Regions from separate parts of the Aquabacterium sp. A08 genome, predicted to be linked through region 3. Evidence: riboswitches for the same ligand, from Rfam matches in the RefSeq annotation. Region 3 holds a riboswitch; each other region holds the start of a gene.
What was found. A riboswitch is a leader RNA that binds a small molecule or an ion and turns the genes downstream of it on or off. The one in region 3 is predicted to bind ZMP and ZTP.
Positions count from the first base shown of each region.

Region 1: it holds a riboswitch for ZMP and ZTP, as region 3 does, so the genes downstream of both, glyA (serine hydroxymethyltransferase) here and glyA (serine hydroxymethyltransferase) in region 3, are expected to answer to the same signal.
Region 2: it holds a riboswitch for ZMP and ZTP, as region 3 does, so the genes downstream of both, glyA (serine hydroxymethyltransferase) here and glyA (serine hydroxymethyltransferase) in region 3, are expected to answer to the same signal.

Region 1 is NZ_JAAQQT010000640.1:17,439-20,669, forward strand. Features, by position in the region: gene HA630_RS13745 (DUF1841 family protein) at 1-177, shown strand, start outside; gene HA630_RS13750 (lytic transglycosylase domain-containing protein) at 690-1,547, shown strand; ZMP/ZTP riboswitch at 1,555-1,690, shown strand; gene glyA (serine hydroxymethyltransferase) at 1,727-2,971, shown strand; gene nrdR (transcriptional regulator NrdR) at 2,979-3,231, shown strand, end outside.
Region 2 is NZ_JAAQQT010000616.1:33,852-37,082, forward strand. Features, by position in the region: gene HA630_RS10780 (lytic transglycosylase domain-containing protein) at 466-1,323, shown strand; ZMP/ZTP riboswitch at 1,331-1,466, shown strand; gene glyA (serine hydroxymethyltransferase) at 1,503-2,747, shown strand; gene nrdR (transcriptional regulator NrdR) at 2,755-3,204, shown strand.
Region 3 is NZ_JAAQQT010000639.1:17,111-20,341, forward strand. Features, by position in the region: gene HA630_RS13495 (trimeric intracellular cation channel family protein) at 1-48, shown strand, start outside; gene HA630_RS13500 (DUF1841 family protein) at 71-505, shown strand; gene HA630_RS13505 (lytic transglycosylase domain-containing protein) at 1,018-1,875, shown strand; ZMP/ZTP riboswitch at 1,883-2,018, shown strand; gene glyA (serine hydroxymethyltransferase) at 2,055-3,231, shown strand, end outside.

The DNA of each region.
Region 1 (3,231 bases), on a different contig from region 3:
CTGGGCATCCGCCAGGCGGTGGAACTGCTGGCCGCGCGGCTCGATTCGGTGCACGACGCCCACCACCAGGTGATGGACTGCCTGGGCCGCATGCTCTGGGAAAGCCAGCGCAGCGGCCGGCCGCCCGACGGGCAGGCCTACATCGACGCGGTGCGGGCCCGCGCGACCCGGGACTGAAAAGAAAAAGCCCCGGCAGGCTGCACCCGCCAGGGCTTTCGGCAGAACCCAGTTCGTGCCGATGGGCGGAATGGAAGTTGGATGTCTCACCCCGCCGGAAGCAAGGTATTGCTTCCCGTTGATTGCCAGGCAATCCAGCGGACTGGACCGCGGGCAGTGGCCGGTGGGAACTGTGCTTGAAGCGTCACCACCGACAGTTTCAGTGTAGTGGCATTGGCCCCTGTGGCCAACTGATTTTGCCAATCGCCCACCCCCCGTTCATTGGCATTTTTTTGCCCACGGGCGCCCCTGCGGCGCCGAATTCATATTCTTTTTATTGCATAAAAAGAATGTTCATAAGTATTGACTGGTAATGTCGATCCCCCTAACATCGCGCCACTTTCATCCGTGAGAACCCTTAGACGCCGCCGAAACCGGCCCAGTTGACCGCACCATGGCGGTCGATGGCGACCCCCCAATCTCGCGCCGCCGGGCTTCAACCGCCCGCCCCGACGCCCAGAAAGGAGAGTGCTATGCCAGCGCCCCAAATGCCCCGCTTGTCCGGGGCCCTGCAAGTGACCCAGACCGCGTTCAAGGACGTGGCCCAGGGTTTTGTGTCCGTGACCCACAACAGCCTGGCCCTGCTGGGCCTGCTGCTCGCCGCCTGCCTGGTGCTGTTCGTCAGCCAGCCGGACCTGCGCAGCAGCGCCGAACGCCAGCTGTTCGGCTGGCTGGAAGAGCGCCAGTCGCAGAACGGCGAGATCCCCGCCGACCCCAGCGCGGTGGACCGCGTGACCGCGACCAACCCCAAGGCCCTGCCCCGCGAGCAGGCCCAGGTGGCCGACTGGCTCAGCCGCAAATACCGCGTGGCGCCGGAACCCATCGGCGCGCTGGTGGCCGAGGCCTTCGAGATCGGCGACCGCGCCCGCCTGGACCCGACGCTGATCCTGGCGGTGATGGCGATCGAATCGCGCTTCAACCCGTTCGCGGCCAGCCCGGTGGGCGCCCAGGGTCTGATGCAGGTGATGACCCGGGTGCATGCCGACAAGTACGAGGACTTCGGTGGCCGCCTGGCCGCGTTCGACCCGGTGAGCAACCTGCGGGTCGGGGCCCAGGTGCTGCAGGAAACCATCCGCCGCGCCGGCAGCGTCGAAGGTGGGCTGCGCCTGTACGTCGGCGCGGTGTCCAGCAGCGGCCAGGACTACATCGACAAGGTCCTGTCGGAGCACGAGCGGCTGCAGCGCGTGGCCCAGGGCCAGCGCGTGGCCTTCAACGCCCACCAGCGCCGCACCGTGGTGCCCACAGGCCCCCAAGCGCCACAGAGCGTTGACGCCGAACTGGAAGCCGAAGCCAGCCCAACCCAGACCGGGGCGCTGCCGCAGGCGTCCTGATAAAATCCCGTTCGCGCGCGACTGGCGATAGGTCCCGCCGGCCCTGGCCGGCGCCAAGTGACTGACGTGGGCTTACCACGGGGAAGCGCGCCGCCCTGCCGTCACCGCCGGCGGGTGTTGTGCCGTTCGCCTGGGCAGCCCTTGGTCACCAAGGGTCATTCGACGACTCCAGGACTGCCATGTACGACCGCAACATCCTCATCGAACAGACCGACCCCGAGCTGTTCGCCGCCATCCAGGCCGAAAACGCGCGCCAGGAACACCACATCGAGCTGATCGCCAGCGAAAACTACGCCTCGCCGGCCGTGATGGCTGCCCAGGGCACCCAACTCACCAACAAGTACGCCGAGGGCTACCCCGGCAAGCGCTACTACGGCGGCTGCGAGTACGTGGACGTGGCCGAACAACTGGCCATCGACCGCGTCAAGCAACTGTTCGGTGCCGACGCCGCCAACGTGCAGCCGCACTGCGGCGCCTCGGCCAACGAGGCCGTGTTCCTGGCCTTCCTCAAGCCCGGCGACACCATCATGGGCATGAGCCTGGCCGAAGGCGGCCACCTGACCCACGGCATGCCGCTGAACATGTCGGGCAAGTGGTTCAACGTCGTGTCCTACGGCCTGAACGCCCAGGAAGAAATCGACTACGACGCCATGGAAGCCAAGGCGCGCGAGCACCGCCCCAAGCTGATCGTGGCCGGCGCGTCCGCCTACAGCCTGCGCATCGATTTCGAGCGTTTCGCGAAGATCGCCAAGGAAATCGGCGCCATCTTCATGGTGGACATGGCCCACTACGCCGGCTTGATCGCCGCGGGCGTGTACCCCAACCCGGTGCCGTTCGCCGACGTGGTGACCTCCACCACCCACAAGAGCCTGCGCGGCCCGCGCGGCGGCATCATCCTGATGAAGGCCGAGCACGAGAAGGCCATCAACAGCGCCATCTTCCCCGGCCTGCAGGGCGGCCCGCTGATGCACGTCATTGCCGCCAAGGCCGTGGCCTTCAAGGAAGCCTTGACCCCCGAATTCAAGGCCTACCAGCAACAGGTCGTGAAGAACGCACAGATCGTGGCCGAAACGCTGACCCAGCGCGGTCTGCGCATCGTCAGCGGCCGCACCGAAAGCCACGTGATGCTGGTGGACCTGCGCGCCAAGGGCATCACCGGCAAGGAAGCCGAGGCCGTGCTGGGTGCCGCCCACATGACCATCAACAAGAACGCGATTCCGAATGACCCGGAAAAGCCGATGGTGACCAGCGGCGTGCGCATCGGCACCCCGGCCATGACCACCCGCGGCTTCAAGGACGAAGAGGCCCGCGCCACCGCCCACCTGATCGCCGACGTGCTGGACAACCCGCGCGACCCGGCCAACATCGAAGCGGTGCGTGCCAAGGTCAACGCCCTGACCGCCCGCTTCCCGGTGTACAAGTAAACCGGCCATGAAGTGCCCCTTCTGCGGCCACGCCGACACCCAGGTGGTGGAGACGCGTGTCGCCGAGGAGGGGACCTTCATCCGCCGCCGACGCCGCTGCGGCGCCTGCGACAAACGCTTCACCACCTACGAACGGCCGGAGGTCACCTTCCCGGCCGTGGTGAAAAAGGACGGCCGGCGCATCGACTACGACCCGGCCAAACTGCGCGCCAGCTTCGCCCTGGCCCTGCGCAAACGCCCCGTCAGCACCGAACAGGTGG
Region 2 (3,231 bases), on a different contig from region 3:
CCCAGTTCGTGCCGATGGGCGGAATGGAAGTTGGATGTCTCACCCCGCCGGAAGCAAGGTATTGCTTCCCGTTGATTGCCAGGCAATCCAGCGGACTGGACCGCGGGCAGTGGCCGGTGGGAACTGTGCTTGAAGCGTCACCACCGACAGTTTCAGTGTAGTGGCATTGGCCCCTGTGGCCAACTGATTTTGCCAATCGCCCACCCCCCGTTCATTGGCATTTTTTTGCCCACGGGCGCCCCTGCGGCGCCGAATTCATATTCTTTTTATTGCATAAAAAGAATGTTCATAAGTATTGACTGGTAATGTCGATCCCCCTAACATCGCGCCACTTTCATCCGTGAGAACCCTTAGACGCCGCCGAAACCGGCCCAGTTGACCGCACCATGGCGGTCGATGGCGACCCCCCAATCTCGCGCCGCCGGGCTTCAACCGCCCGCCCCGACGCCCAGAAAGGAGAGTGCTATGCCAGCGCCCCAAATGCCCCGCTTGTCCGGGGCCCTGCAAGTGACCCAGACCGCGTTCAAGGACGTGGCCCAGGGTTTTGTGTCCGTGACCCACAACAGCCTGGCCCTGCTGGGCCTGCTGCTCGCCGCCTGCCTGGTGCTGTTCGTCAGCCAGCCGGACCTGCGCAGCAGCGCCGAACGCCAGCTGTTCGGCTGGCTGGAAGAGCGCCAGTCGCAGAACGGCGAGATCCCCGCCGACCCCAGCGCGGTGGACCGCGTGACCGCGACCAACCCCAAGGCCCTGCCCCGCGAGCAGGCCCAGGTGGCCGACTGGCTCAGCCGCAAATACCGCGTGGCGCCGGAACCCATCGGCGCGCTGGTGGCCGAGGCCTTCGAGATCGGCGACCGCGCCCGCCTGGACCCGACGCTGATCCTGGCGGTGATGGCGATCGAATCGCGCTTCAACCCGTTCGCGGCCAGCCCGGTGGGCGCCCAGGGTCTGATGCAGGTGATGACCCGGGTGCATGCCGACAAGTACGAGGACTTCGGTGGCCGCCTGGCCGCGTTCGACCCGGTGAGCAACCTGCGGGTCGGGGCCCAGGTGCTGCAGGAAACCATCCGCCGCGCCGGCAGCGTCGAAGGTGGGCTGCGCCTGTACGTCGGCGCGGTGTCCAGCAGCGGCCAGGACTACATCGACAAGGTCCTGTCGGAGCACGAGCGGCTGCAGCGCGTGGCCCAGGGCCAGCGCGTGGCCTTCAACGCCCACCAGCGCCGCACCGTGGTGCCCACAGGCCCCCAAGCGCCACAGAGCGTTGACGCCGAACTGGAAGCCGAAGCCAGCCCAACCCAGACCGGGGCGCTGCCGCAGGCGTCCTGATAAAATCCCGTTCGCGCGCGACTGGCGATAGGTCCCGCCGGCCCTGGCCGGCGCCAAGTGACTGACGTGGGCTTACCACGGGGAAGCGCGCCGCCCTGCCGTCACCGCCGGCGGGTGTTGTGCCGTTCGCCTGGGCAGCCCTTGGTCACCAAGGGTCATTCGACGACTCCAGGACTGCCATGTACGACCGCAACATCCTCATCGAACAGACCGACCCCGAGCTGTTCGCCGCCATCCAGGCCGAAAACGCGCGCCAGGAACACCACATCGAGCTGATCGCCAGCGAAAACTACGCCTCGCCGGCCGTGATGGCTGCCCAGGGCACCCAACTCACCAACAAGTACGCCGAGGGCTACCCCGGCAAGCGCTACTACGGCGGCTGCGAGTACGTGGACGTGGCCGAACAACTGGCCATCGACCGCGTCAAGCAACTGTTCGGTGCCGACGCCGCCAACGTGCAGCCGCACTGCGGCGCCTCGGCCAACGAGGCCGTGTTCCTGGCCTTCCTCAAGCCCGGCGACACCATCATGGGCATGAGCCTGGCCGAAGGCGGCCACCTGACCCACGGCATGCCGCTGAACATGTCGGGCAAGTGGTTCAACGTCGTGTCCTACGGCCTGAACGCCCAGGAAGAAATCGACTACGACGCCATGGAAGCCAAGGCGCGCGAGCACCGCCCCAAGCTGATCGTGGCCGGCGCGTCCGCCTACAGCCTGCGCATCGATTTCGAGCGTTTCGCGAAGATCGCCAAGGAAATCGGCGCCATCTTCATGGTGGACATGGCCCACTACGCCGGCTTGATCGCCGCGGGCGTGTACCCCAACCCGGTGCCGTTCGCCGACGTGGTGACCTCCACCACCCACAAGAGCCTGCGCGGCCCGCGCGGCGGCATCATCCTGATGAAGGCCGAGCACGAGAAGGCCATCAACAGCGCCATCTTCCCCGGCCTGCAGGGCGGCCCGCTGATGCACGTCATTGCCGCCAAGGCCGTGGCCTTCAAGGAAGCCTTGACCCCCGAATTCAAGGCCTACCAGCAACAGGTCGTGAAGAACGCACAGATCGTGGCCGAAACGCTGACCCAGCGCGGTCTGCGCATCGTCAGCGGCCGCACCGAAAGCCACGTGATGCTGGTGGACCTGCGCGCCAAGGGCATCACCGGCAAGGAAGCCGAGGCCGTGCTGGGTGCCGCCCACATGACCATCAACAAGAACGCGATTCCGAATGACCCGGAAAAGCCGATGGTGACCAGCGGCGTGCGCATCGGCACCCCGGCCATGACCACCCGCGGCTTCAAGGACGAAGAGGCCCGCGCCACCGCCCACCTGATCGCCGACGTGCTGGACAACCCGCGCGACCCGGCCAACATCGAAGCGGTGCGTGCCAAGGTCAACGCCCTGACCGCCCGCTTCCCGGTGTACAAGTAAACCGGCCATGAAGTGCCCCTTCTGCGGCCACGCCGACACCCAGGTGGTGGAGACGCGTGTCGCCGAGGAGGGGACCTTCATCCGCCGCCGACGCCGCTGCGGCGCCTGCGACAAACGCTTCACCACCTACGAACGGCCGGAGGTCACCTTCCCGGCCGTGGTGAAAAAGGACGGCCGGCGCATCGACTACGACCCGGCCAAACTGCGCGCCAGCTTCGCCCTGGCCCTGCGCAAACGCCCCGTCAGCACCGAACAGGTGGACGCGGCCATGGAACACATCGAGGAAAAGCTGCTGAGCCTGCCCGCGCGCGAGGTGCCCTCGCACCGCCTGGGCGAAATGGTGATGCGCGAGCTGAAAAAACTCGACCAAGTGGCCTACATCCGCTTCGCCAGCGTGTACCGCAGCTTCGAGGACATCGACGAGTTCAAGACCCTGGTCGACGAAGTGCGCCAGTGACCGGCCGGCCACCGCCGCCCGGGGCCG
Region 3 (3,231 bases):
GGTCTGGCACTGTGGCGCAACTGGTCGCTGCCGGCCTGGCGCATCTGATCCTTTTTTTGAACCGATAGCCATGTTCGCCCCCTCCCAAGCCGATGTGCGCCGCTTCTTCTGTGCGGTGTACGACAAAGCCCAGCACGCCGCGCCGATGGAGGCCATCGAGGTGCTGGCCCATGAGTGGATCCAGCGCCACCCCGAATACCACGCCGAGTTGGCCGACGTGGACGCGGCCTTGCGCCGCATGCACGAGGCCGCCGAAGCGCGCGACAACCCGTTCTTGCACCTGTCCATGCACCTGAGCATCAGTGAACAATGCTCGATCGACCAGCCCCTGGGCATCCGCCAGGCGGTGGAACTGCTGGCCGCGCGGCTCGATTCGGTGCACGACGCCCACCACCAGGTGATGGACTGCCTGGGCCGCATGCTCTGGGAAAGCCAGCGCAGCGGCCGGCCGCCCGACGGGCAGGCCTACATCGACGCGGTGCGGGCCCGCGCGACCCGGGACTGAAAAGAAAAAGCCCCGGCAGGCTGCACCCGCCAGGGCTTTCGGCAGAACCCAGTTCGTGCCGATGGGCGGAATGGAAGTTGGATGTCTCACCCCGCCGGAAGCAAGGTATTGCTTCCCGTTGATTGCCAGGCAATCCAGCGGACTGGACCGCGGGCAGTGGCCGGTGGGAACTGTGCTTGAAGCGTCACCACCGACAGTTTCAGTGTAGTGGCATTGGCCCCTGTGGCCAACTGATTTTGCCAATCGCCCACCCCCCGTTCATTGGCATTTTTTTGCCCACGGGCGCCCCTGCGGCGCCGAATTCATATTCTTTTTATTGCATAAAAAGAATGTTCATAAGTATTGACTGGTAATGTCGATCCCCCTAACATCGCGCCACTTTCATCCGTGAGAACCCTTAGACGCCGCCGAAACCGGCCCAGTTGACCGCACCATGGCGGTCGATGGCGACCCCCCAATCTCGCGCCGCCGGGCTTCAACCGCCCGCCCCGACGCCCAGAAAGGAGAGTGCTATGCCAGCGCCCCAAATGCCCCGCTTGTCCGGGGCCCTGCAAGTGACCCAGACCGCGTTCAAGGACGTGGCCCAGGGTTTTGTGTCCGTGACCCACAACAGCCTGGCCCTGCTGGGCCTGCTGCTCGCCGCCTGCCTGGTGCTGTTCGTCAGCCAGCCGGACCTGCGCAGCAGCGCCGAACGCCAGCTGTTCGGCTGGCTGGAAGAGCGCCAGTCGCAGAACGGCGAGATCCCCGCCGACCCCAGCGCGGTGGACCGCGTGACCGCGACCAACCCCAAGGCCCTGCCCCGCGAGCAGGCCCAGGTGGCCGACTGGCTCAGCCGCAAATACCGCGTGGCGCCGGAACCCATCGGCGCGCTGGTGGCCGAGGCCTTCGAGATCGGCGACCGCGCCCGCCTGGACCCGACGCTGATCCTGGCGGTGATGGCGATCGAATCGCGCTTCAACCCGTTCGCGGCCAGCCCGGTGGGCGCCCAGGGTCTGATGCAGGTGATGACCCGGGTGCATGCCGACAAGTACGAGGACTTCGGTGGCCGCCTGGCCGCGTTCGACCCGGTGAGCAACCTGCGGGTCGGGGCCCAGGTGCTGCAGGAAACCATCCGCCGCGCCGGCAGCGTCGAAGGTGGGCTGCGCCTGTACGTCGGCGCGGTGTCCAGCAGCGGCCAGGACTACATCGACAAGGTCCTGTCGGAGCACGAGCGGCTGCAGCGCGTGGCCCAGGGCCAGCGCGTGGCCTTCAACGCCCACCAGCGCCGCACCGTGGTGCCCACAGGCCCCCAAGCGCCACAGAGCGTTGACGCCGAACTGGAAGCCGAAGCCAGCCCAACCCAGACCGGGGCGCTGCCGCAGGCGTCCTGATAAAATCCCGTTCGCGCGCGACTGGCGATAGGTCCCGCCGGCCCTGGCCGGCGCCAAGTGACTGACGTGGGCTTACCACGGGGAAGCGCGCCGCCCTGCCGTCACCGCCGGCGGGTGTTGTGCCGTTCGCCTGGGCAGCCCTTGGTCACCAAGGGTCATTCGACGACTCCAGGACTGCCATGTACGACCGCAACATCCTCATCGAACAGACCGACCCCGAGCTGTTCGCCGCCATCCAGGCCGAAAACGCGCGCCAGGAACACCACATCGAGCTGATCGCCAGCGAAAACTACGCCTCGCCGGCCGTGATGGCTGCCCAGGGCACCCAACTCACCAACAAGTACGCCGAGGGCTACCCCGGCAAGCGCTACTACGGCGGCTGCGAGTACGTGGACGTGGCCGAACAACTGGCCATCGACCGCGTCAAGCAACTGTTCGGTGCCGACGCCGCCAACGTGCAGCCGCACTGCGGCGCCTCGGCCAACGAGGCCGTGTTCCTGGCCTTCCTCAAGCCCGGCGACACCATCATGGGCATGAGCCTGGCCGAAGGCGGCCACCTGACCCACGGCATGCCGCTGAACATGTCGGGCAAGTGGTTCAACGTCGTGTCCTACGGCCTGAACGCCCAGGAAGAAATCGACTACGACGCCATGGAAGCCAAGGCGCGCGAGCACCGCCCCAAGCTGATCGTGGCCGGCGCGTCCGCCTACAGCCTGCGCATCGATTTCGAGCGTTTCGCGAAGATCGCCAAGGAAATCGGCGCCATCTTCATGGTGGACATGGCCCACTACGCCGGCTTGATCGCCGCGGGCGTGTACCCCAACCCGGTGCCGTTCGCCGACGTGGTGACCTCCACCACCCACAAGAGCCTGCGCGGCCCGCGCGGCGGCATCATCCTGATGAAGGCCGAGCACGAGAAGGCCATCAACAGCGCCATCTTCCCCGGCCTGCAGGGCGGCCCGCTGATGCACGTCATTGCCGCCAAGGCCGTGGCCTTCAAGGAAGCCTTGACCCCCGAATTCAAGGCCTACCAGCAACAGGTCGTGAAGAACGCACAGATCGTGGCCGAAACGCTGACCCAGCGCGGTCTGCGCATCGTCAGCGGCCGCACCGAAAGCCACGTGATGCTGGTGGACCTGCGCGCCAAGGGCATCACCGGCAAGGAAGCCGAGGCCGTGCTGGGTGCCGCCCACATGACCATCAACAAGAACGCGATTCCGAATGACCCGGAAAAGCCGATGGTGACCAGCGGCGTGCGCATCGGCACCCCGGCCATGACCACCCGCGGCTTCAAGGACGAAGAGGCCCGCGCCACCGCCCACCTGATCGCCGACGTGCTGGACAACCCGCGCGACC